DNA from 3 places in the Streptomyces sp. NBC_01260 genome. Region 1 is predicted to be linked to each of the others. Evidence: riboswitches for the same ligand, from Rfam matches in the RefSeq annotation. Region 1 holds a riboswitch; each other region holds the start of a gene.

Region 1 (7,776 bases):
GTCACCGGCTCGGACACGAGTCCGTCTGGACCGTTCCGTATGCCCATTTCTTCCTGGCCCCGGGGGCAACCGTCCGATGAACAGTCCGCACTCCGCCCGTCGCACCCCCCGTCCGTACCAGAGTTACGTCTACGCCTACCCGCACAAGACGGCGTACGGGAGGCTGTCCGAACACCCGGGCGGGCGGCCCGCACTGAGTGAGCTGTGGGCCGGGGAACGCAAGGACGCGCTCTCGCTCTATCTCCACATACCGTTCTGCGAGGTCCGCTGCGGGTTCTGCAACCTCTTCACCCGCATCGGCGCCCCGGACGAGCTCACCACCCGGTACCTCGACGCACTGGACCGGCAGGCGACGGCCGTACGGGACGCGCTGGGCGACGCGGAGCCGGTGCGTTTCGCCGCGGCGGCCTTCGGCGGCGGAACCCCCACCTTCCTGACGGCGGGCGAGCTGGAGCGTCTGTGCGACATCGCGGAGAAGCGCATGGGCGCCGATCTCCGTTCGGTACCCCTGTCGGTCGAGACGTCACCGTCGACCGCGACGGCCGACCGGCTGGCTGTCCTCGCCGACCGGGGGGCGACCAGGATCAGCATCGGGGTGCAGAGCTTCGTCGAGGCCGAGGCACGTGCGGCGGTCCGCCCGCAGCGCCGTGCGGATGTGGAGGCGGCCCTCGGGCTGATCCGGGACACCGGTGTCCCGGTCCTCAACATCGACCTGATCTACGGCATCGACGGACAGACCGGGGCGAGCTGGCGCGCCTCGCTGGACGCGGCGCTCCAATGGCGGCCGGAGGAGCTGTACCTCTACCCGCTGTACATACGTCCGCTGACCGGCCTCGGCAGGATCGGCACCTCGGCCGCGGACGCGGAGTCCGTCTGGGACGAACAGCGGCTGGGGCTGTACCGCGCGGGCCGCGATCACCTCCTCGGCAACGGCTACGAGCAGGTGTCGATGCGGATGTTCCGCCGCGCCGACGCCCCGCAGGCCGCTGGACCCGACGACTACGCCTGCCAGACCGACGGCATGATCGGGCTGGGCTGCGGCGCCCGCTCCTACACCTCGCGGCTGCACTACTCCTTCGACTACGCCGTGGAGATGCGGGAAGTGCGGGCGATCATCGACGGCTACACGTCGGCCGAGGACTTCTCGCACGCCGAGGTGGGCCGGTTCACCGACGGCGACGAGGCGCGCCGCCGTCATCTCCTGCAGTCGGTCCTCCAGGCCGAGGGGCTGCGGCTGTCGGAGTACCGCGAGCGGTTCGCCACCTCCCCCGACGAGGACTTCCGCGAAGAACTGGCCCTGTTCGAGGACCGGGGCTGGCTCGATCCGGACGCGCCGGCCGCCGGGCTGCTGCGCCTGTCCCCCGAGGGGCTGGCACACTCCGACGCCCTGGGCCCCGACCTCTTCTCCCCCGCGGTGCGGGCCGCGATGGCCTCGTACGAGCTGAAGTGAGCCCCTTCATGGACCTGACGATTCTCTACCGCGGTCCGCTCGCGTCGTGCGACTACGACTGCCCGTACTGCCCGTTCGCCAAGCGGCGCGACAGCCGGGAGCAACTGCGGGCGGACCGGGCCGCGCTGGAGCGGTTCACGGCGTGGGCGGCGGCGCAGACCGGTGACCGGATCTCGGTGCTGTTCACTCCGTGGGGCGAGGGGCTGGTCCGCTCCTGGTACCGCCGGGCGCTGGTCGAGCTGGCCCGACTGCCGCACATCCGCCGGGTGGCGATCCAGACGAACCTCAGCGGCCGTACGCAGTGGCTGGCCGCGGCGGGCGCCGTGGGCCGGGACAAGATCGCGCTGTGGTGCACGTACCACCCGGGCCAGACGCCGTACGAGCGTTTCCTGGCCCGGTGCGGGGAGCTGGCGTCCCTGGGAATCCGCCACAGCGTCGGTGTGGTCGGTCTGGCCGGCCACCTCGACGAGGCCCGGCGGCTGCGGGCGGCGCTCCCCGAAGAGGTGTACCTCTGGGTCAACGCCGCGGAAGGGCACAGCTACACGGACGAGGAGGCCGGCCGGTGGACGGAGATCGATCCGCTGTTCCCGTACAGCCGTCATCCGCACCGTTCGGCCGGGCTGCCCTGCCGGACCGGTGAGTCGGTCATCTCGGTGGACGGGGACGGCACGGTGCGCCGCTGCCACTTCGTCCGGGCCGAGCTCGGCAATCTCTACGACGGCAGCTACCGGGGGGCGTTGGGCCCGCGGGCCTGCCCGCTGGCCGTGTGCGACTGCCACATCGGCTACGTCCATCTGGAGACGCTGCCGCTGTACGACGTGTTCGCGGGCGGCGTGCTGGAACGCGTTCCGGCCCGGCCGCCACGTTCTGTTCAGCGGGTGAGCCCCTAATTGCCTGGACGGAGCGCTGAACGGCCTGGTGGCATGGGCGCCATGAACTCCTTCTGGACAGGCGAGCGGGTGCGGCTGCGCGGCATCGAACCCGCGGACTGGCAAGCGTTCATGGAGATGGACGGGTACTCGGATCACCAGCGGTCGGGGGACATGCTCCACCCGCCGCGCTCCGCCGAGGGGTACCGCGCCTGGGCGGCGGAGCAGGCCGTCGCCAAGCCCACCGGGGATTGCTTCCGGCTGGCGATCGAGGCCCTGGACGGTGGAGTGCTCGTCGGTGGCATCTCGACCCATGACGCCGACCCGCGCACCGGCAGGTTCACTTACGGCATCGGGGTCGGCGGCGGTCATCAGCGGCGCGGGTACGCGTCCGAGGCGATCGTGCTGCTGTTGGGCTTCATGTTCGGCGAGCGGCGCTATCACAAGTGCGAGGCGCAGGTCTACGCGTACAACGGCGCGTCGGTCGCATTGCACCGCGGGCTCGGCTTCACCGAGGAGGGCCGGCTGCGCGACCACGAGTTCTTCGCCGGACGCCATCACGACCTGGTGCTTCTGGGGATCACCGCCCCCGAGTTCGCCGAACGGCACCCGTTCGGCGAACCCTGACCGGCCCGGCCCCTCAGAGCGGCAGCAGGTCCGGCCGCTTCGCCTCCACGTGGTCCCCCGAGGACTCGCCGCGCAGGCGCCGCCCGATCCACGGCACCAGGTACTCGCGCGCCCAGTTGATGTTGTCACGCCGGACCTCCAGCGTTCCCCGGTGCGCCTGCGGGGGCCACTCCTGGTCCGGGTCGGCCGGCACGTCGAGACCGAGCACCTGGGCGGCGCGCAGCGCGACCCGGGTGTGTCCCTCGGGCGACAGATGCAGCCGGTCGCCGTCCCATGCGCGCCGGTCCTGCACGGAGCGCAGCGACCAGAGGTCGAGCACCGGGCAGTCGTAGCGGTCCGCGATGGACCGCACATGGGCGGTGTAGGTGGCGATCTTGCCGCGCAGATGGCGCAGCACGGGAACACCACGGGTGTCGAAGCCGGTGGTGACCATGACGGTGCCGACCGATTCGGTCAGCTCCGCGACCGCGCGCTCGAAGCGCTCGGCGACGTCGTCGGGGTCGGTGCCCGGCCGGATGATGTCGTTGCCGCCCGCGCAGAAGCTCACCAGGTCGGGGGCGAGTTCCCTGGCGCGCGGCACCTGCTCCTCGACTATCTGGTCGAGGAGACGTCCTCGTACGGCGAGATTGGCGTACCTGAAGTTCCCGTGCGCGGCGCCAGTAATGCGCGGCGCCGTTTCGGGGTCCGGGAGCTGGTCCGCGAGGATTACCGCGAACCGGTCCGCCCAGCCGACGAATGTCCCGTCCGGGCCGAGGTCGCCGACTCCCTCGGTGAAACTGTCGCCAATCGCCGCGTACGACTCGATGGCGCCCTGTCGGTTGATGACGCCCTGTCGGATGTTTCTCGAATCGTTTGCCACAAGGGCATATCCTGCACCGTCGAATGTGACCTACGCGACCGTAATACGGGGTTGACGGGTGGTGAGATAGACCACCCGGTCAGTTTTTGGTAAAGGGGGAATAAGCAGAAGGACGGTGCGCCGCCGCGCACCGTCCCTCTGTGTATTGCTCTGGTCCGGGTCACCGGACCGGTACTGCCTGGATCAGACGTTGATCCCGTGCGACGCCAGGTAGGCGATCGGGTCGATGTCCGAGCCGTACGCCGGACCCGTGCGGATCTCGAAGTGCAGGTGCGGGCCGGTCGCGTTGCCGGTGGCGCCCGAGAGGCCGACCTGCTGGCCCGCGGTCACGGTCTGGCCCGCCGAGACGGAGAGCGAGGACATGTGGCCGTACTGCGAGTAGTGGCCGTCGGCGTGCTTGATGACGACCTCGTTGCCGTACGCGCCGCCCCAGCCGGCGGTGACGACGGTGCCCGAGGTGATCGCCTTCACGCTGGTGCCGGTGGAGACGGGGAAGTCGATGCCGGTGTGGCTGCCGCTGGACCAGTTGGCGCCGGAGGCGCGGTAGGCGGTGGTGTGGCTGCCGGGAACCGGGTGGACGTAACCGGAGGCGGTGCCCTGACCGGCCGGGGCCGAGGTCTCGTTGGACGCCTGGGTACCGGAGGAGGACGCGGAGTTGGAAGCCGCGGGGGCCTTCGACTCGGTCTTGGCCGGAGCCGGGGCCTTCGACGGGGTGGTGGCACCCGCGGAGGTGTGCGAGCCGGTGGTCGAGGCGTGGCCCCAGGCCTCGCCGCCGAGCGTCAGCTTCATGCCCGGGAAGATCAGGCTCGGGTCGTCGCCGACGACCTCGCGGTTGTCCTGGTACAGCTTCTCCCAGCCACCCTTGAGCTTGTGCTGGGCAGCGATCTTCGACAGGTAGTCGCCGGAGACCACGGAGTACGTCTTGGTGCCGGCCTGCTTCTCGGCGACCGGCTTGGCCGGGGCGGCGTGCGTGGCGGCGGCCGACTTCGCGGTGGCGGGAGCGGCGTGCTCCGCGGCGGTGGCACCGGTGGCACCGAGCAGCGGAAGCACGATGACGGCTCCGCCGGCGCTGGCGACGACGATGCCACGGGCGATGGTGCTGGACTTCGGACGGCGGTGCTTACCCAGTATGGGCATGAAGAATTTCCTCTCCGGCGCCTACGAGGTGAGCTGTCGGGTTCGGGCTGGAGATGCCCGGTCACGCCTGGCGCGACTTAACCCCGAGCCGGCCGGATCTCTCCGGTCGGCGGCTTACCTGGTTCCCCCGCTCCTGCCACACGGTGAGTGGGTGCGAATTCCGGACGGCGGCAGGATTAGGCGTTCCATCCGGATTGAGAGTGAACGTAAGCGAGCCGGGACGGCGGAAACAAGCCATGGGTTCCACTCCGGATTCCGCTCCGGAAAATCGGCGCGGAATTCCGGTGACACTCCGTGGATTATGGATCTTGGCTTTCCGCACGACGCACGGATTACCCAACCGGCGCACCGCCACACACCGTCACGGATATGATCCCGCTCACGAGTGGGCGACCATCTCCCTTATAAGCAGGGCATGTTCGACTAAAGGCCTCAATACGGACATGTCGCACCCACCATTCACTTCGGAGCCGCGGCCGCCCCGCGTCGGCACCACCGTCGCTGCGCGCGCCCCGACGGCCCCCGAACCGTGGCGGTCCGGGGGCCGCGCAGAGGGCAGAAGAACGGGCACATGGAGCCGTCACCGACATGATTGCCCGAGTATCCGATGTCGTATCGTCACGGGAGTGGACCCGTCGGCGACACGCGTCGGCGGCAGAGCCTCCAGGAGTGACCGTGACGCAGCAGCTGCCGCAGACCCCGTCGACGGAACCCGAGCTGGCAGGGGTCCGTAATTTCCGTGACGTGGGCGGGCTACCCGCCTCGGACGGCCGCCGGGTGCGGTACGGACGGCTCTACCGCAGCGGTCACCTGGCGGGCGCCACCGCCGAGGACGCCGCGTTCCTCGGCGGCCTCGGCCTCCACACCGTCTTCGACTTCCGCAACGCCACCGACCTCAAGCTGGACGGAATGGACGTCGAGCTGCCCGGCGTGCGCAACGTGAACATCCCGCTCACCGATCCGGCGGACGGCACCGAGTTCTGGCAGATGGTGCGCGACGGCAACATGGACGAGCTGCGCGGCATCCTCGGCGGCGGCAAGGGGACCGACCGCATGGTCGCCTCCTACCGCTCGATCATCCTGGACCGCACCGCCGAGCACAGTCGCGTGCTGCACGCCCTGGCCGAGGACAGCGTCCCCGCCCTGATGCACTGCGCGGCCGGCAAGGACCGGGCAGGGCTCTCGATCGCGGTCTCCCTGCTCGCGGTCGGCGTCAGGCGCGAGGCCGTCGAGGCCGACTACCTCAAGTCCAACGAAGCCCACCGCCGCTACCGGGTGCGCCGCAGCGACACCTCGGCGGCCGGGATGTCGCCCGAGGTGATGGAGCTCCTCAGCCCGCTCTTCGGAGCCCACAGCGAATATCTCGCCGCGGCCTTCGACACGATCGACGAGACCTGGGGCGGCACCGACCGCTACCTCTCCGAGGGGCTGAAGATCACCCCCGAGACACGGGAGCGGCTGCGCGAGCGGCTCCTCGACGAGGCCTGACCGGCCGGCCGGGCCACAGAGCGCGCGGCTACTGGTTGTGCATCCCCACCGCGAACAGCAGGTAGAGGAAGCCCGCGATGACGTGCCCGGCCACCAGGTAGGCGAACAGCCTGATGACCAGGCCGCGGGGCATCTTCCGCTCCTGCGAGTCGGAGTCCTTCCGCCTGGCCGGGGTGAGCGGGTCGTAGTTCTCGGAATCGGACATGACAGTCCTCTCTGGCGACCGGACGGGCCGGCGGCGGGGACGGCGCCTCAGCGCCGGTGGATCCCGCTGCCGAGACACAGCTCGGCGGCGGGGCTCTGCAGCAGGGTGTGGACGAAGAGCAGCTCGGCGCCCTCGCGCTCCGGCGCCGCGATCCGGTGCGGGGTGAGCGAGTCGAAGTGCGCACTGTCGCCGGGACCCAGGTCGTGCACGGTGTCCCCGAGGGTCACCCTGAGGTTTCCGGCCAGGACATACAGCCATTCCTCACCCGGATGGACACGCACCAGGTCGCCCTGCGCGCCGTACGGGACCCGGACGCGCAGCGCCTGCATCGCCCGGCCCGAGCCACCGGCCTGCTGGTACATCCAGCCGTCGGCCTCGGCCCCCTCGAACTTCCGGCCGCGGACGATCGCGTCACGTTCCGGGGGGATCTCGCCGAGCAGCTCGGAGACCGTCGTACCGTAGATCCTGGCAAGTCCGAGCAGCATCGGCAGCGAGGGCTGCCGTCGGCCCGTTTCGAGCCGGGACAGATGGGCGGGTGAGAGCCCGGCGCGCTGGGCGGCGGTCTCCAGGGTGAGCCCGCGGCCGCGGCGCAGATCGCGCAGGCGTGGCGCGACACCGGGCAGCTCGTCGGTCACCCCTCCTTCTGGAGGATTCATGTCTCCATTGGGCCAGGATATTTCCTCGGAGGCAAATTTCTTACCTCCGAGGCAAATCCTCTGCTGATCAACGGTTGGCGACGGCCTGCTTCACCAGGGTCCGGCCGAAGTCCCACATCAGCCCGCCGTTGTGCGCGTCGTCCATCACCGCCGTGAACGCGGTCACAAACCGGTCCACGTCCGCCTCGTCGATGACAAGCGGCGGAATCAGCTTGATCACTTCGAGATGGTCGCCGGAGACCTGGGTGAGGATCCGGTGCTTCTGGAGCAGCGGCACGACCACCATCTGCGCGAACAGTCCCTTGCGGGCCGCCTGGAGCATGGTCCAGCGGCTGCGCAGCTTCAGCGAGGACGGCCGGCCGAACTCGATGCCGATCATCAGCCCGCGCCCCCGCACCTCGTGCAGCAGCTCGTAGCGGCCGACCAGTGCGGCCAGCCTCTCGCGCAGCAGATCACCGGTGCGGCGCGCGTTCGCCACAATCTCC
Region 2 (7,776 bases), 4.5 Mb from region 1:
GTGCGACGACCAGGGAGCAGACGATCAGGGCCAGGACGGCCGCCCGGCCGGTGAGGCGGGAGCGGTGCGCCTGACGGCGGTTCTGGGACCGGTAGACGCGGGCTGCGGTCTGCTCACCGAGCAGCCTCAGCCGGGTCGCGGTGGAGAACCGGTCCCGGTCCTTCGCGGCCATGTCTCCGCCTCCCCATTACGCACGTCCGTCCCCGCACACGGTACGGGACCGAGTGCGGGGACGGACGGAGGCCGGGGCGCTGGACCCGGCCGGGCTTGTCAGCCCTAGGGCCTCTCGTTTGGATCATGCCGGGCTCGCGGGGTCCGGCCTGATCCAAACGAAAGACCCTAGCTGTGCTCGTCAGCCTTCGGAGCGAAACCGCGGGAACGCCGAGCGGCCCGCGTACACCGCGGCGTCGTCGAGGATCTCCTCGATGCGCAGCAGCTGGTTGTACTTGGCGACGCGGTCCGAGCGGGCCGGGGCGCCGGTCTTGATCTGGCCGCAGTTCACGGCGACCGCGAGGTCGGCGATGGTGACGTCCTCGGTCTCGCCGGAGCGGTGGGACATCATGCACTTGAAGCCGTTGCGCTGGGCCAGCTCGACGGCGTCCAGGGTCTCGGTCAGCGAACCGATCTGGTTGACCTTGACGAGCAGGGCGTTGGCGGAGCCCTCCTCGATGCCGCGGGCCAGGCGCTCCGGGTTGGTGACGAAGAGGTCGTCGCCGACGATCTGCACCTTGGCGCCGATCTTGTCGGTGATGACCTTCCAGCCGGCCCAGTCGTCCTCGTACAGCGGGTCCTCGATGGAGACCAGCGGGTACGCGGAGACGAGCTCCTCGTAGTACTCGGTCATCTCGGCGGCCGAGCGGGACTTGCCCTCGAACTCGTACTTGCCGTCCTTGTAGAACTCGGACGCGGCGACGTCGAGCGCGAGCGCGATGTCCTTGCCCGGGGCGTAGCCGGCTTCCTTGATGGCCTCGACGATGAGGTCGAGGGCCGCGCGGTTGGACTCCAGGTTCGGCGCGAAGCCGCCCTCGTCACCGAGGCCGGTGGACAGGCCCTTGGTCTTCAGGACCTTCTTCAGCGTGTGGTAGACCTCGGCGCCCCAGCGCAGGGCCTCGGAGAAGGACTCCGCGCCGATCGGGGCGATCATGAACTCCTGGATGTCCACGTTGGAGTCGGCGTGCGACCCACCGTTGAGGATGTTCATCATCGGGACGGGCAGCAGGTGCGCGTTCGGGCCACCGAGGTAGCGGAACAGCGGCAGGTCCGAGGCCTCGGACGCGGCGTGGGCGACGGCGAGCGAGACGCCGAGGATGGCGTTGGCGCCGAGCGAGCCCTTGTTCTCCGTGGCGTCCAGGTCGAACATGGCCTGGTCGATCAGCCGCTGCTCGGTCGCGTCATAGCCGACGAGCTCCGGGCCGATCTGCTCGATCACGGCGAGGACCGCCTTCTCGACGCCCTTCCCGTGGTAGCGGTTGGGGTCACCGTCGCGAAGCTCAATGGCCTCGAACGCACCGGTGGAGGCTCCGGACGGAACAGCAGCACGACCCGTGCTGCCGTCGTCGAGGCCAACCTCGACCTCGACCGTGGGGTTGCCCCGGGAGTCGAGGATTTCCCGGGCTACGACGACGTCGATGGACGGCACGAGGCATCTCCTTCTGGGATATGACGCTGGTTGTGCAGGGTCACTTTGGCCTTGCGACAAGAGCCTAACCGGCCCGGCCGTCTCAGTCGGCCGACCGCCCGTCCCCTGGGACGAAAAAGGACCCAAGAGCTGTCATAGCGGGGCGAACGGCCAGAAATTTACTGACCAGTAACTACAACAGTTGAACAATCAACGCGGAATCCGGTGAGCCGCGAAGCGATGGCCCGGCGACCGGCGAACCCCGGCCCGGCACGCATGGGGGGAAGATGCGGGCCGGGCCGGGGTGCTCAGCGAGGAGGGTGCTGAATCACTTCACCAGGTGGAGCTGCTGACCCGGGAAGATCATGTCGGCGTCCTTGACGATGTCCTTGTTCAGCTCGAACAGCTGCTCCCAGCCGCCCTTGACGTGGTGGTCGGCCGCGATCTTGCTCAGCGAGTCGCCGGTGACGACCTTGTACTCGCCATCACCCTTCTTGACCTTCTCGCCGGTCGGGGTGGTGACGGTCTTCTTCTGCTCCGCCTTGGGGGCGGTCGAGCGGTCAGAGCGGTTGGTGGCCGGGGCCTCGGTGCGCTCGGACTTCTTCGGCTCGGCCTGCTGGGCCGGAGCCGACTCCTGCTTGGGAGCGGTCTCGGTCTTGGGGGCGGTGGAGCCGGTGCCGACACCCGGGTCGACACCGTCGTTGCTCAGGTTGCCGGCACCGGCGCAGGACCAGGCGCCCGGTCCCTGCATGTCGAGGAGCTTCTCGGCCACGGTGATCTGCTGGGACTTGCTGGCCAGGTCGGCGCGGGCCGCGTACTGCGTACCGCCGGCGGCGGCCCAGCTGGACTGCGAGAACTGCAGACCGCCGTAGTAGCCGTTGCCGGTGTTGATGGACCAGTTGCCGCCGGACTCGCACTGGGCGACCGCGTCCCACGTGGAGACGGAGGCCGCGGAGGCGCCGGTCGCACCCATCAGGGGCACGGCGATGGCGGCACCGGTCACACCGGCGAGCGTGGCGATACGGACGGCCTTGGACGGGCGGCGGTGCTTGTTGCCCTTGCTGTTCAGCAGCATCGAGACTTCTCCTCACCGACGCCTGCGAGGTGAGCTGTCGGGTTCGGGCCAAGTGAGTTGCCCGGTCGCACGTCCTAGCGCACGACTTAACCCCAAGCCGGTCCTGATGCGTCTTGCGACGATCGGGCCCGGCACTTACCTGGGTCCCCCGCTCCTGCCTACGGCGCTTTACGCGTCTGTTCCCTTCGACCGACGGCAGGATTCGGCGTGACGATCGACGGGGCCCGCGGTGCGAGCGGTTCCGACCGTAAACACACGCAACCCCCATCTCCAAAGAAGGACATACCGGATAAACAGCCCTTACTTGCATCTGAAGAAGGCCTGTTTGCGCAGGTCGGAACGGATGCGGGGGGAGCTCCCGAACAAGACGCACCAGTTCACGCAAAGAGACCCATGTCTCACTTAGTCAAAAATGGGACATAGACCGCCTAAGTACCCCAGATTTGGGGCGCATTCAGCTGATGATCAGACTGCTTCCGCGGTCGTTCTCATCCGGCCTTCACGCCGAGATCGAGACTCTGGCCAGGGAGGATGAGGTCCGGGTCGGAGCCGACCGCCGCCTTGTTGGCCTCGTACAGCCCGGTCCAGCCGCCGGGCAGCTTCTGTGCGTCAGCAATCGCCCAGAGGTTGTCGCCCGGCCGGACGGTGTACGTACCGTCAGCGGCGGGTGCGCCCTTGCCGCGTGCGTCACCTTCGCCGCGCGAGGCGTGCCGTCCCGAGTCCCGGTCGCTGCCGGGCTTCTCCGGGGCCGGCGCACCGCGGTGCCTGCCGCCCGTGTCCCCGGCCCGGGAGGACCTGCCCGGGGCGTCGGAGGTGTCACTCGCGCCGGAGGAGCCGGATGCCGAGGGCGTGGCGGACGGGGAGTCCGAGGCGTCCGGCGTACGGTCCTTGTCGGCGGTGTCGGCGGTGTCGGCGGTGGCGTCGTCCGACGGGGTCTTCTTGGCGCCCTTGGACGCGCCGTCCGACGGGTCGGCGCTCGCGGACGGGTCCGCGCTCTCGGACGGGTGGGCGGACGGGGTGCTGCCCGGGTCGACGCCCGGCAGGGAACCGTCCACGGCGAGGCCGGAGATGACGGCGCAGCTGGGCCACGCCTTCGGCCCCTGGTCGTCCAGGACCTTCTCCGCCACGGCGATCTGCTGCGAGCGGCTGGCCAGGTCCGCACGCGGGGCGTACGAATCGCCGCCGTAGGACTTCCACACCTCCTGCGAGAACTGCAGGCCGCCGTAGAAGCCGTTGCTGAGGTCGGCACTCCACATGCCGCCGCTCTCGCACTCGGCGACCCGGTCCCAGGTCGAGGCGTCGGCTGCGTGCGCGCCGGCCGCGCCGAGCAGCGGGATGGCGATGGCCGAGCCGGTCACGCCTGCGGCGACGACGATCGCGGGTGCCTGCCGAGGGCGACGGTGCCTGCCGTTCGCGGAGCCCATGGGAATGCCTTCCGTGTGACGGACGAGTGACGGATGAGTCGAACGGTGAACCTAGCGGGACTCGAACGTGTGTCACAAGTCGATGCAGCAGAGATCACGTGAAAGTCACAGAGTTGACAGAGCGTCACCTTCGCCGGGGACGGTCTCGGGGGTGAACTCCACCGGAAGCGTGCGCAGTCCGCGCATGATGAGCCCGCCACGCCAGCGCAAATCGGCAGGTTCCACCGCAAGTCGCAGGTCCGGGAGGCGTTTCAGCAGCGTGGCGAGCGCGGCCTGTCCCTCCAGCCGGGCGAGCGGTGCTCCCAGGCAGTAATGGATGCCGTGACCGTAACCGAGGTGCTGATTGTCACGCCGCGAGAGGTCCAGCGTGTCCGGAGCGGCGAAGCGTTCGGGGTCCCGGTCGGCGGCCGCCAGCACCACCAGCACGGGGTCCCCCTCGGCGACCGGCTGCCCGCCGATCGTCAGCGCCTCGGTGGCGAACCGCCAGGTCGCCAGCTCCACCGGACCGTCGTAACGCAGCAGTTCCTCGACCCCGGTGGCCAGCAGCTCCGTCTCCCCCGCCGCCAGGGACCGCTGGAGCCGCTCGCGCTGCTCCGGGTGGCCCAGCAGGGTGTGGACGCCGTTGCCGATGAGGTTGACGGTCGTCTCGAACCCGGCGAAGAGCAGGATGAAGGCCATCGCGGCGGCCTCGTTCTCGGTCAGGTGCTCGCCGTCGTCACTCGCCCGGATCAGTCCCGAGATCAGGTCGTCCCCGGGGTTCTCGCGCTTGCGGTGGATGAGTTCGAGCAGATAGCCGCGCATCTTCTTCACCGAACGGGCCACCCCGCCGCGGGGGCCGCCGCCGTGGCGGATCATCATGCCCGCCCAGTCCCGGAAGTCGTCCTGGTCCTCGCGCGGGACGCCGAGCAGGTCGCAGATCGCGTAGATGGGGAGCGGGAAGGCGAACTCATGGATGAGGTCCGCCTCCCCCTTCTGCGCGAAGGAGTCGATGAGGCGGTCCGTCAGCTCCTGCACGCGCGGCGCGAACTCCGCGATGCGCCGGGGCGTGAACGCCTTCGACACCAGACGCCGCAGCCGGGTGTGATCGGGCGGGTCGATGTTCAGCAGATGCGTCATCAGCTCCGCCTTGCGCTCGCCCGGAATGCCGGTGCGGCCCTTGGCGTGCGCCGGCTCGGCGTGGTGCGCCGGGTTCTTGGAGAGCCGGGCGTCGGCGAGGGCCTGCTTGGCATCCGCGTACCGGGTGACGAGCCAGGCCTCGACCCCGCTGGGCAGGGTCGTGCGGTGCACGGGGCTGTGCTCGCGCAGCCAGGCGTACGCGGGGTACGGGTCGGTGGCGAACTCCCAGGTGAAGAGTTCGGGGGCGGGCGGCACGGCGTCGGCCGCGCCGGCCGCGTGGGCGGGGCAGCCGGCGGGTGCGGGCGCCGGGGTGGCTCCCGCAGCGTGCGCGGGCGCATCGGCGGGAGTGTCGGCAGGGGTGTCGGCGGGGCTGTCGTTCACCCCCCGACGTTAGCCGCTGCCCCTGGCCGGGCTGGGCGGTCCCTCCCCGATCAAGCCGGACCGGCCGCGTCGGCGGGATGGCCCGCTGTCCCGCCGGTCCTCCCGCTGGTACAAAGCGGTGGCTGCGGGCTCCGGTCCGGAGTGGCTGCATGGCCCGCCGGGCGTCTGGCCCTTGGCTGGTGATCGCGCGCCGGCCGGGCCGAGGGACATCCCCCGCGGCCCGATCGATGCCTCGTCCGGGTCCTGAGTCAGGTACCCCTGGGCGTCGTCGGCAATCCGTGGTCGCGTGCGGATCAGGACGGCTGCGAGGTGGAGTGCGCCTTCGTGGGCGCGGTGATCCAGAACGAGACCGCGCGGCCGTGCCCCGCGCCGGGCTATCCGTTGCCCTCCGCCGCCCTGATGGCGTCCCGGTAGGCGCGGCCCGCGGCCCGCAGGGCGGCCTCCGGGTCGGTGCCGTCCTCCTGGGCGCGCACCGCCAGCGCCAGGAGCCGGTAGCCGATGCCGTCGCCCTCGGGGAGCGCCACGTCGAGTCCGGCGGTACGGACCCGGCCGGCCAGCTTCGCGGCGAGTGCCAGGGCGGGCTGGCCGAGCGGCACCCCGTCGGTGACCGACTCGCGCTGCTTCTCGATCGCCTTGGTCCGCAGCCAGTGCGCGTGGACGTCCTCCGGGGTCTCGGCGGTCTCGTCACCGAAGACGTGCGGATGGCGGTGGATCAGCTTCTCGACGAGCGTGGCGGCGACATCGTCCACCGAGAACGGCTCGTCCTCGTCCTCCTCGGCGATGCGCGCGTGGAAGACGACCTGGAGCAGTACGTCGCCGAGCTCCTCGCGCAGCTCCTCGCGGTTGCCGTCCTCGATCGCCTCGACGAGTTCGTACGCCTCCTCGATGGCGTACTTGGCGAGGCCCACGTGGGTCTTCTGCGAGGTCCAGGGGCACTCGATCCGGATCCGGTCCATGACCTGGACCAGATCCAGCAGCCGGGCGCCCGGCAGATCGTAGGAACCGGGCAGCAGCTCCAGGTTCGGCATCTGCACCCGCCCCGAACCCGCCAGCCTCGCCAGTCCGTCGGTCAGCGGCTGGTTCCCCTCGCCACCGCTGAGCACCACCAGGGTCCGGCCCCCGGCGCAGGCGCCGACGAGTTCCCGCGCGTCCGGAACGGCCGGCTCGACGGTGATGCCCGCCTCGCGCAGATACGGCAGCTGGGGCTGGTCCGGCTCGGCGCACAGCACCCGGTCGGCGGCGTGCAGCGTCTGCCAGGCGGGCCAGGACAGCAGTCCGGGCGCGACCCGGTGGCTGGCGGTGAGCAGGACGATGCGGCCGGGGTCTTCAGCGTTCACGCTGCGAATCTACCCGGCCGCCCGGCCGCTGCTACGCCCCGGCCTCCGCCGCCGCCTGGGCGGGCTTGGTGACCTGGTTGATCCAGGGGGCCTTGTAGTCCGCGAGCTGGATCTGCTGGTTGTTCCAGGTGCCGTAGCGCGGATTGACGTCGACCTTCAGCGCCTTGGACGCCTTCGTCAGCGCGTCGCCGAGGATCTTCGTACCGGCCGGGGTCGACGGGTCGGCGCCGAGTGCCTGGGCGAGCTTGGTCAGCTGGATCTGCTCGCGCAGGAAGGGGTCGATCTGGCCGGGGGAGATCCAGCGCTCCTGGAGCACCGCGGCCCGCAGCCCTTCCTCGCCCTTGTACTGGGCGACGGCCGACTGGCGCATCTGCTGGATCTCGGCACGGCTGACGGTGACCCCGTTGTCCGCCGAGGCCCGGTCCAGGACCCGGTCAAGGATGATCCCGTGCAGCTTGGCGCGGACGAGCTGGCCGGACTGGTCGGTCGCCTGGTCCGCCTGCTTGGAGGCGTCCTGCGCGTCGCGCACGTCCGCCGCCTGGGCCTGCACGGTGGACACCGCGATCCGGTCCCCGCCCACGACGGCTGCCGCGCCGGGGCGGGCCTGGCTGCCGCAGGCGGAGAGGAGCGGCGCTGCGACGAGCAGTGCGGCGGAGACGGTGAGCGCGGTGCGACGGCGGCGGTGCAAAGGAGCCTCCCGAGGAGATTGTGCGGCGGTGCACAAAGCCTTGCGGTGATCGATGTTAGGCAGTGGAACCGGTCCGGGCCACCGATTCGACCAACGATTCGGAAGGAGTTGGGGATGTGGGCTCCCCGGAGCCCCGC
Region 3 (7,776 bases), 7.0 Mb from region 1:
ACATGGCGTACCGGGCGAACGCGAACTACGGCGAGGCGATGGGCTACTCCACGCCCACGGACGTCGAGGCGGAGATTCGCCGGACTGAAACCCACCTGCACGCGCTGCGGCAGATGAACGAGCGGCTGGCCGCGGCGCGGGCCGACCACCTGGAGCAGCGCGGCCTGGACGCAGCCGATCTGACCGTCCACGTGAAGATGCTGCCGGTTCCGGTGCTACTGAAGGCGTTCGGTCCGACCGTGGTCGAGGTCGAGTCGATCCCCTTACGGCATTCAGGGGGTCCTGGACCGCACGGGGGAGATGCGCCCGGACCCCGTCATCGTGCTGCTGCGGTCCCTGCCGCAGTCGGCTCGGGCGAGTGTCGTGCGGAAGCTGCTCGTGCCGATCGTCGAGGACCAGACATGAGCCAGGACCGGCCCATCGTGGCCCCTCAGCCGCGTAAGAACGCGAACGGCACCACCACCGTCACCACCCTCGACTCGGGCGACATCCGCCTGAAATCAAGACGGACGACGGAACGTTGGAGCTCGGCCCGACCGGGGGGCGCCGTATCGCCGCGGCGCTCTACACAGGCCAACGGGCCGACCCCACATAGGACACGGTTCAAGACGCCGTCTCATGTGGCTCGGTAAGCTATTGGCAAAGAAAGGGTTTTGATTTCTCCGGTTCCGCACTGCGGGGGAACCTCAACCCTTTCGGGTCGGCGCAACCTGGTGCAGCACACGGCTCGGAAAGCAAGCCGGACGACGAGGGAGCCTGATCATGGCCGATGTCGACGTACTCGTGGTGGGCGCAGGCCCGGTGGGCCTGACGGCGGCGGCCGAGCTGCGGCGACACGGCGTGGGCTGCCGCATCGTCGATCGGCTGGCCGTCCCGAAACCCTATGCCAAGGCCATCGGCGTCCTGCCCCGCACGCTGGAGGTGTGGGACACCATGGGCCTGGTCCGCGGGGTGCTGGACCACGCGGTGCCGCACCTGGGCCAGCTGGTCTTCATCGACGGCAAGCCGGCCCCCCGGGTCGAGCTGACTCTGTCGCCCGAGATCCCCTATCCCTTCGCCACGCTGCCCCAGTCCGCGACCGAGCGGCTGCTCGCCGAGCATCTTGCCGGCTTCGGCACGGAGGTGGAGCGGGCGACCGAGCTCCGCTCGGTGGAGATGCGCCCGGACGAGGTCGAGGCCGTCCTCGCGCACGCGGACGGCCGGATCGAGCGTCTGCACGCCCGCTACGTCGTGGGCTGCGACGGCGCGCACAGCCTGGTCCGCAAGGCGGCCGGGCTGACCTTCGAGGGCGACGCCTTCCCCGAGCAGTACATGATCGGCGACGTCGAGGTCGACTGGGAACTGCCCGCCGGCTACAGCATGCGGGCCGTGAACCGGGACGCGAACGGTGCGATGGACGACATGCTCGTCTGCATTCCGATGCCGGGCGTTCGGCGGTACTGGCTGTCGATGCTGCGCCCCGGCTCCCAAGCGGGGGGCGAAGGCGGCTCGAGCGCGCCGGATGGGATCGGCCTCGGCCTGGGGGGCCACGGACCGGACCTCGGCCAGATCCAGGCCGTGCTCGACCGGCTGGCCCCGGAGCCGACGACCGCCTCCACGCTGCGCTGGTCGTCCGCCTTCCGGACCAGCCACCGCATGGTGGACCGCTACCGGAACGGCCGCCTCTTCGTCGCCGGGGACGCCGCGCACATCCACCCGCCTATCGGCGGGCAGGGTCTGAACACCGGCGTGCAGGACGCCTACAACCTCGCCTGGAAGCTGGCCCTGACCGTCCGCGGTCTGGCCACGGACGACGTGCTGGAGAGCTATCACGCCGAACGCCACCCGGTCGCGCAGGAGGTGGTCGGCCGCACCGTCCACCATGCCCGCACCGTCCGCCATGCCGGCACCGGCCTCAGCAGCGACGGGGACGACGCCGAGATGCTGCTGCGGCGCCAGGCCCAACTGCTGGTCGCCTACCCGGACAGCCCGTTGGTCCAGCAGCAGGCGGCGGACGGCACACCCGCGGCCGGTCCTGCCCCCGGCGACCGGGCACCGGACTGCCGCGGCCTGCTGAGCGACCTCGCCTCCTACCCGCGACGGCTGTTCGACCTGCTGCGCACCCCGCGGCACGTGCTGCTGCTGTTCGCGGACTCGGAGCACGCCTCGGGCGACGGCGCCGCCCAGCTCGAGGCCTGCGCCGCCGCGGCGCATCGCGCTGCCCACGGCCTGCTCGACGCCTATCTGATCACCGCCGCAGAGGTGCCGGAGGACGCCCGCCCGGTCGGCCTGCGCCCGCCGCGGGTGCGCGACGCGGCGGGCGAGTTCCGCGACGCCTATGCGCCGCGTGACGGCGAGGCCCTCCTGATCCGCCCGGACGGCTACCTCTCCGGACGCTTCCACCCGGCCGTACCGGAACGCCTGACGGCGCATCTGCGCCGAACCTTCGCCTGACTCCTGCTGCCGCGGGCGGAGCACTGCCGATGACGGTCCTGCGGGCGCGCCCCCTCGCGGCAAGAACGCACCCGTGCAGGAGATCAGCGGCCGACCGAGGGTCACCCATCCGGATACGGGCCGGCGCCTGGTCCGTCGTCACGATCGCCCGTTGCACCCGTTCCCGAGGTGCGACCAGCTCCGACGCCGACGCCTCGAACCGGTCGTGCGCCCGCCCCGGATCACCGACGTATAGCTCACACACGCCTTCGAAGCCCCGTAGGTGCCCCGACCCGAAGCTGCTGCCCGACGGGTCGCCGGCGGCCCGCTCCTCGATGTCGTACCAGGCCAGACCGAGCGCCGCATGCGCTTGCCGTTCCAAGCCGGCCCGAGCGGCGACCCCCGCCTCCACGCATGCGCCCGGGCCACCTGCGCCTGCAGGAGCGCACGGAAGAGCACGTCAAGTCGATGGTCGCCTGGCTGCTGGTGTCGGCGCGGCGCCGCGGAGGAAGGGCCGGCACCGGCCTGCGCACGACGACGGCCGACGGGGCTGGGCCGCCTGTGCGCAGCCCTCCGGCTGGCCGTCAGGCGCCGCGTGGTGGCCCGGAACGTCGCCGAGTACATCACCGTCCCGCGCAAGGCCCGGAAGGCTGACACGCCTGCACGAAGCCCGCCACAGCTGTCTCACGTTCCTGGCGATGAACGGTGTGCCGGACACGGTTCTGGCGGCGTGGGCAGCGCACACGAACGTCGGCTTCACCAAGCGGGTGTACGTACATCCGACGGCCGATGACATGCGGTCGGCGTCCGCGCAGTTGGAGGCCCTGCTGGGCTTCAAGGACGGGCCCTCTCGACCTGCTGTGTGAGAGATTGTCAGATTTCGTCTCTCAAGCCAAGAGCGAAACCGCGTCTGATCTGTTGTTTCCCTTGGATCACTAGGGCACGCTCCTCACCATAATCTTCTGTACGTCCTGTACATTTTCCACAGAAGCGCGCGCAGGCACCCCCACGGGCCCCTGCGCGCCCCGGAGGAGAGGTCTTCGCCATGCACCGCCCCGCCGCCCGCTACGTACTGCCCGAGTTCACCGAGCGCACGTCCCAGGGGACCCGCACGCTCGACCCGTACTCCAAACTGCTGGCCGAACGGGTCGTCTTCCTCGGCACCCCGGTCGACGACACTGCGGCCAACGACCTGGTCGCGCAGTTCATGTACCTGGAGCACGACGCACCCGACCGGCCCATCCAGCTCTACATCAACTCCCCCGGCGGCTCGTTCGGAGCCATGACCGCGGTCTACGACACGATGGCGTTCCTCACCTGCGAGGTGGAGACCTTCTGCCTCGGCCAGGCGGGCGCCGGCGCGGCCGTACTGCTGGCCGCGGGAGCCCCCGGCCGACGGCACGCGCTGCCCGGCGCACGGGTCGTGATGCAACAGCCGGAACTCGCCGAACCGTTGCAGGGGCAGCCGTCCGACCTGGAGATCGAGGCCCGGGAACTGGCCCGGATGCGCGAGACGCTGACGGGCATGCTGGTCCGCCACACCGGACGCTCCGCCGAGCAGATCACCGCCGACACCGAGCGCGATCTCATCCTCGACGCCGAGGGCGCCAAGGCCTATGGGCTGATCGACCACATCGTGCAGAGCCGCGGGCCCGCACTGCCACCGCCCGTCGCGCGGTGAAGCCCCGATGCAGCCACCGGAGTTCCCGCCGCTGCCCGCCCTGACCCGCGCGGAGGGCGAGTTCATCGACCGCTATCTGGAGGTAGTCGACCAGTTGGGCCGGATCAACCCGGCCCGCGCCGACGACACCTACCGGGCCCTGCGCGCCGCACAGGCACTCGCCTCGCACGCCGCGGCGCTGCGGGACGCGCTCGCACTGATGCACGAGCGGGGTGAAGCCCGGATCCACTCCGCCACGTTGACGCGGGCGCTACGGGTACTGGACGGCGAGCGCCGCGCCGGGCGGGTCACCGTGCCGCCGGCCCCGACGAGTTGATCAACTCCATTGCGCCGACACGCCCGACGGGTGGACCGAATTATCTCGCTCGTTCGGCGTAGGTGTCACCTCGCAGGAGGGACAGCTCAACTTGCGCTTTCGAGGTGGCCCATGGGTGAAATCTCCCGTTTCGCCGCTGGTACGGCACGGGCAGGGGAGGCCCGGCAACTCCCCGTAAAACCCCCTGTCCACCCGATCAGATCAGTCGTGATGAGCCTCACATGTCACCGTTTCACCTCGGAAATCCGGCGGTCGGTGAGTCAAGATCCCTGGGACGACAAGCCCCCGCCACCGCGGCGGGGCGGTCCGGGCGGACGCCGAGTCCTGCCGCCGCCCGGATGCCTGGTCGACAGGAGTGGATCGGCAGGAGTGGAGGACCCGAGCACAACGGGCCGACCGGACCTCCGGTTGTCCCTCGGGGTGAAGCCGCCTTGTGCGGCCGGGCAACTTCGCCAGCCCGAACCCGACAGGTCATCCTTCACAGGCGGCTGACGAAGGGTTGCGCATGAGTGCGCAGGTTCATGTCCCGTATCTGCTTGCCAGGGCCACAACGGCCTCGGTCATGACTCTCGCCGCCGTCGGCGGCACGCTGTTCGTCCCCGGCGCCGTGACCGACGCCCAGGCCGCGACTCATTCGTTGAAGGCGCTCGACATCGCCGCGTCGAAGAAGGGATCGCCGTACCGGTGGGGCGCCACCGGCCCCAGCCGTTTCGACTGTTCGGGGCTGACGCTCTACTCGTTCAAAAGAGTGGGCAAGAAGCTTCCTCGTACGGCGCAGCAGCAGTACAACAAGACCCGCCACATCCCGGCCTCGAAGCGGCAACGTGGCGATCTGGTCTTCTTCCACTCCGGCCGCAGCATCTTCCACGTGGGCATCTACGCGGGCAGCGGAAGAATCTGGCACTCGCCGAAGACCGGCGCCGTGGTGCGGCTGGAGAGGATCTGGACGAAGAGCGTCTTCTACGGGCGGGTCCGCTGACGCCTGTGCCCCGCCACCGGATGATCCGCACCTGGGATCAGTGCAGCAGGGTGCCGGTCACCAGCACCGCACCGAGTGCGGTGAGTGCCGCGCCGCTGCCGCCCTCGATCGCCCGGGCGGTACGCGGCCGGCGCAGCCACCGGCCCAGGCGGTCCACCAGGAGCGCCACGGCCGGGAACCAGATCAGTGCGAGCAGCACGACGATCACGGCGAGCAGCAGCGTCCTGGGCAGCGGGTCGGCCCCGGCAGGGACGAACTGCGGCAGCAGGCTGAGGAAGAGCACCGGCGCCTTGGGGTTCAGCGCGTTGGTCAGGAAGCCCTGGCGCAGTGCGCGCCGGGCCCCGACTGCGGCCTGCCCGCCGTCCGGCCGGTCCGCCGCGGTTTCGGGGGCGTGCGCCCGCCCGTCGCGGCGCCGGGCCGAGCGCAGCGCGCTGACGCCCAGGTAGAGCACGTACACCCCGCCGAGGAACTGAACCGTGCGGAACAGCACCGGCACCGCCACCAGCACGGCGGCCAGCCCGGCGACGGCGAGCGCGGTGTGGACGAGCAGCCCCCCGGCGACGCCGAGCGCGGTGGCCACCCCCGCCGACCGCGAGGCGAGAGCGTTGCGTACGACGACGGCGAAGTCCGCTCCGGGCAGCGCGACCATGGCGGCGGCGACTCCGAGGAAGGCAGTCAGTTGGGCGTCCATGGCTCCACCCTGGACCCGAACAGCCTTTAGCATGTACTTGCAATCTTATGGGTCTGCCAAAAGGAATGCTTAATGTACGACCCGACACGGCTCGCGGCGCTGGTGGCGGTCGCCGAGGCCGGTTCGATCACCCGGGCCGCCGCCCGCCTGGGCTACACGGCCCCCGCGCTCTCCCAGCAGCTCGCCAAGCTGGAGCGGGAGGCCGGTGCCGCGCTGCTGGTCCGGCACCACCGGGGCGCCCGTCTCACCGCCGCGGGCGAGCTGCTCGCCGGCCGGGCTCGGCGGGTCCTGGACGAGATGGACCAGGCCCGCCACGAGCTGGCCCGTCTCGCCGGACTCTCCGGAGGACGCCTGCGAGTCGGCACCTTCACCACGGCCGGCATCCATCTGCTGCCTCCCGTGCTGAGCGCCTTCCGCCGGGCGCACCCGGATGTGGAGCTGGTCGTCACGGAGTACGAGCCGCCGGGCGGGGTGGCGGCGGTGGCGGCGGGCGAGGTCGATCTCGCGCTGACGCACGCGTACGAACCGGCCGCCGCGACGCCGCTGCCCTCGGGCGTCAGTGCCGAGCCCCTGCTGGTCGAGGAACTGGTGCTGATCACCGCCGTCGGGCAGGTCCTGGCCGACGGCAGCGGGCGGCTTCCGGTGACGGACCTCGCGGGCCGGCCGCTGATCAGCAGCGCGCCCACGCATCCGCCGCGGCGCGGCGTGGAGAGTGCCCTGGCCGAGGCGGGCGCACTGCCCGCGGTGGTCTGCGAGTCGCCCGGTTATGCGCTGGTGTGCGCCCTGGTCAGCGCGGGCATCGGGATCGCGGTGGTTCCCGAGATGGTCGCGGCGATGTCGCCGACGCCGCTGTCCGTACGGAGGCTGGATCCCGCCGCGTTCCGCCGGACGATCTCGGTGGTGCACCGCGGTGACCGGTCGAGCGCCGCGGCGGCGACTCTGCGGGCCCTGTTGCGGAGCGGGTTCGGACGGGCCGCCGCACCGCAGTGACCCGGGCGGCGATGCGCGGGTCCGGTCAGCTCTGGACGGGGACGTTCCAGGGGAGGACGATCCAGACGGTCTTGCCGCCGTCGGCGGTGGGTGTGACGGTCAGCCGGCCACCGTACTCCTTGGCCAGGGAACGGATGATCACCATGCCGCGCCCGTTGTCCTGCTGGACGGCGGCGGGCAGCCGCTGGGGCCAGCGGGGGTGACTGTCCGTCACCCCGAGGTGCAGCTGTTCCTCGCGCTCCAGCCGGAGGTCCACGGTGAAGGTGGGCGACTGGCCGAACGTGTGCTGGACCGCGTTGGTCGCGAGCTCCGAGACGATCAGCCGGATGGTGTCCGCGGACTCGCTCCCGTCGGACAGTCCCCATTCGGCCAGTACCCGGGCCACATACCTCCGGGCCGCGGAGACCGAGACCGCCTCGCTCGGCAGAGTGACGCTTGCCTCTTGATGGTCCGCCATGGCCGGCCGCCCCTTTCCCACCCGGAACGACCCGCGATCGGTCCGCTGTGCTTCGCGCCAGATTGCCATTGATGCTGCCCTCTGTAACGACGATCCACCAAGATATGCATATATCTGTCGCTCAAAGCGGTGAACTCTTCCCCCGATGCCGTGCGGGAGCGGCACACTGTCCGCTCGGCAGGGAGAGGGAGGGAGGCACCACATGCAGCACGGCCCTGCGGTGCGGCGCCGCAAGCTCGGGGAGGAGCTG

Evidence for each region. Region 1 has a riboswitch for cyclic di-AMP ahead of OG322_RS02770 (M23 family metallopeptidase). Riboswitches for the same ligand answer to the same signal wherever they lie in the genome.
Region 2: linked by a shared signal. The riboswitch ahead of OG322_RS22560 (LysM peptidoglycan-binding domain-containing protein) and the one ahead of OG322_RS02770 (M23 family metallopeptidase) in region 1 are both predicted to bind cyclic di-AMP.
Region 3: linked by a shared signal. The riboswitch ahead of OG322_RS33880 (C40 family peptidase) and the one ahead of OG322_RS02770 (M23 family metallopeptidase) in region 1 are both predicted to bind cyclic di-AMP.

The regions. Positions count from the first base shown of each region.
Region 1 covers NZ_CP108464.1:612,275-620,050, forward strand. Annotated here, with positions in the region: gene OG322_RS02745 (STM4013/SEN3800 family hydrolase) at 1-80, shown strand, start outside; gene OG322_RS02750 (STM4012 family radical SAM protein) at 77-1,450, shown strand; gene OG322_RS02755 (STM4011 family radical SAM protein) at 1,459-2,340, shown strand; gene OG322_RS02760 (GNAT family N-acetyltransferase) at 2,383-2,946, shown strand; gene OG322_RS02765 (SGNH/GDSL hydrolase family protein) at 2,960-3,805, opposite strand; gene OG322_RS02770 (M23 family metallopeptidase) at 3,989-4,942, opposite strand; cyclic di-AMP (ydaO/yuaA leader) riboswitch at 4,946-5,106, opposite strand; gene OG322_RS02775 (tyrosine-protein phosphatase) at 5,618-6,430, shown strand; gene OG322_RS02780 (DUF6126 family protein) at 6,459-6,635, opposite strand; gene OG322_RS02785 (helix-turn-helix domain-containing protein) at 6,683-7,291, opposite strand; gene OG322_RS02790 (aspartate aminotransferase family protein) at 7,359-7,776, opposite strand, start outside.
Region 2 covers NZ_CP108464.1:5,075,815-5,083,590, reverse strand. Annotated here, with positions in the region: gene OG322_RS22570 (FtsB family cell division protein) at 1-172, opposite strand, end outside; gene eno (phosphopyruvate hydratase) at 353-1,639, opposite strand; gene OG322_RS22560 (LysM peptidoglycan-binding domain-containing protein) at 1,947-2,693, opposite strand; cyclic di-AMP (ydaO/yuaA leader) riboswitch at 2,698-2,869, opposite strand; gene OG322_RS22555 (transglycosylase family protein) at 3,182-4,117, opposite strand; gene OG322_RS22550 (cytochrome P450 family protein) at 4,223-5,614, opposite strand; gene OG322_RS22545 (nucleoside triphosphate pyrophosphohydrolase) at 5,989-6,951, opposite strand; gene OG322_RS22540 (SurA N-terminal domain-containing protein) at 6,983-7,639, opposite strand.
Region 3 covers NZ_CP108464.1:7,595,777-7,603,552, reverse strand. Annotated here, with positions in the region: gene OG322_RS33900 (FAD-dependent monooxygenase) at 763-2,433, shown strand; gene OG322_RS33895 (hypothetical protein) at 3,111-3,278, shown strand; gene OG322_RS33890 (ATP-dependent Clp protease proteolytic subunit) at 3,458-4,093, shown strand; gene OG322_RS33885 (hypothetical protein) at 4,101-4,409, shown strand; cyclic di-AMP (ydaO/yuaA leader) riboswitch at 4,739-4,911, shown strand; gene OG322_RS33880 (C40 family peptidase) at 4,915-5,388, shown strand; gene OG322_RS33875 (LysE family translocator) at 5,426-6,079, opposite strand; gene OG322_RS33870 (LysR family transcriptional regulator) at 6,152-7,069, shown strand; gene OG322_RS33865 (ATP-binding protein) at 7,095-7,526, opposite strand; gene OG322_RS33860 (helix-turn-helix domain-containing protein) at 7,729-7,776, shown strand, end outside.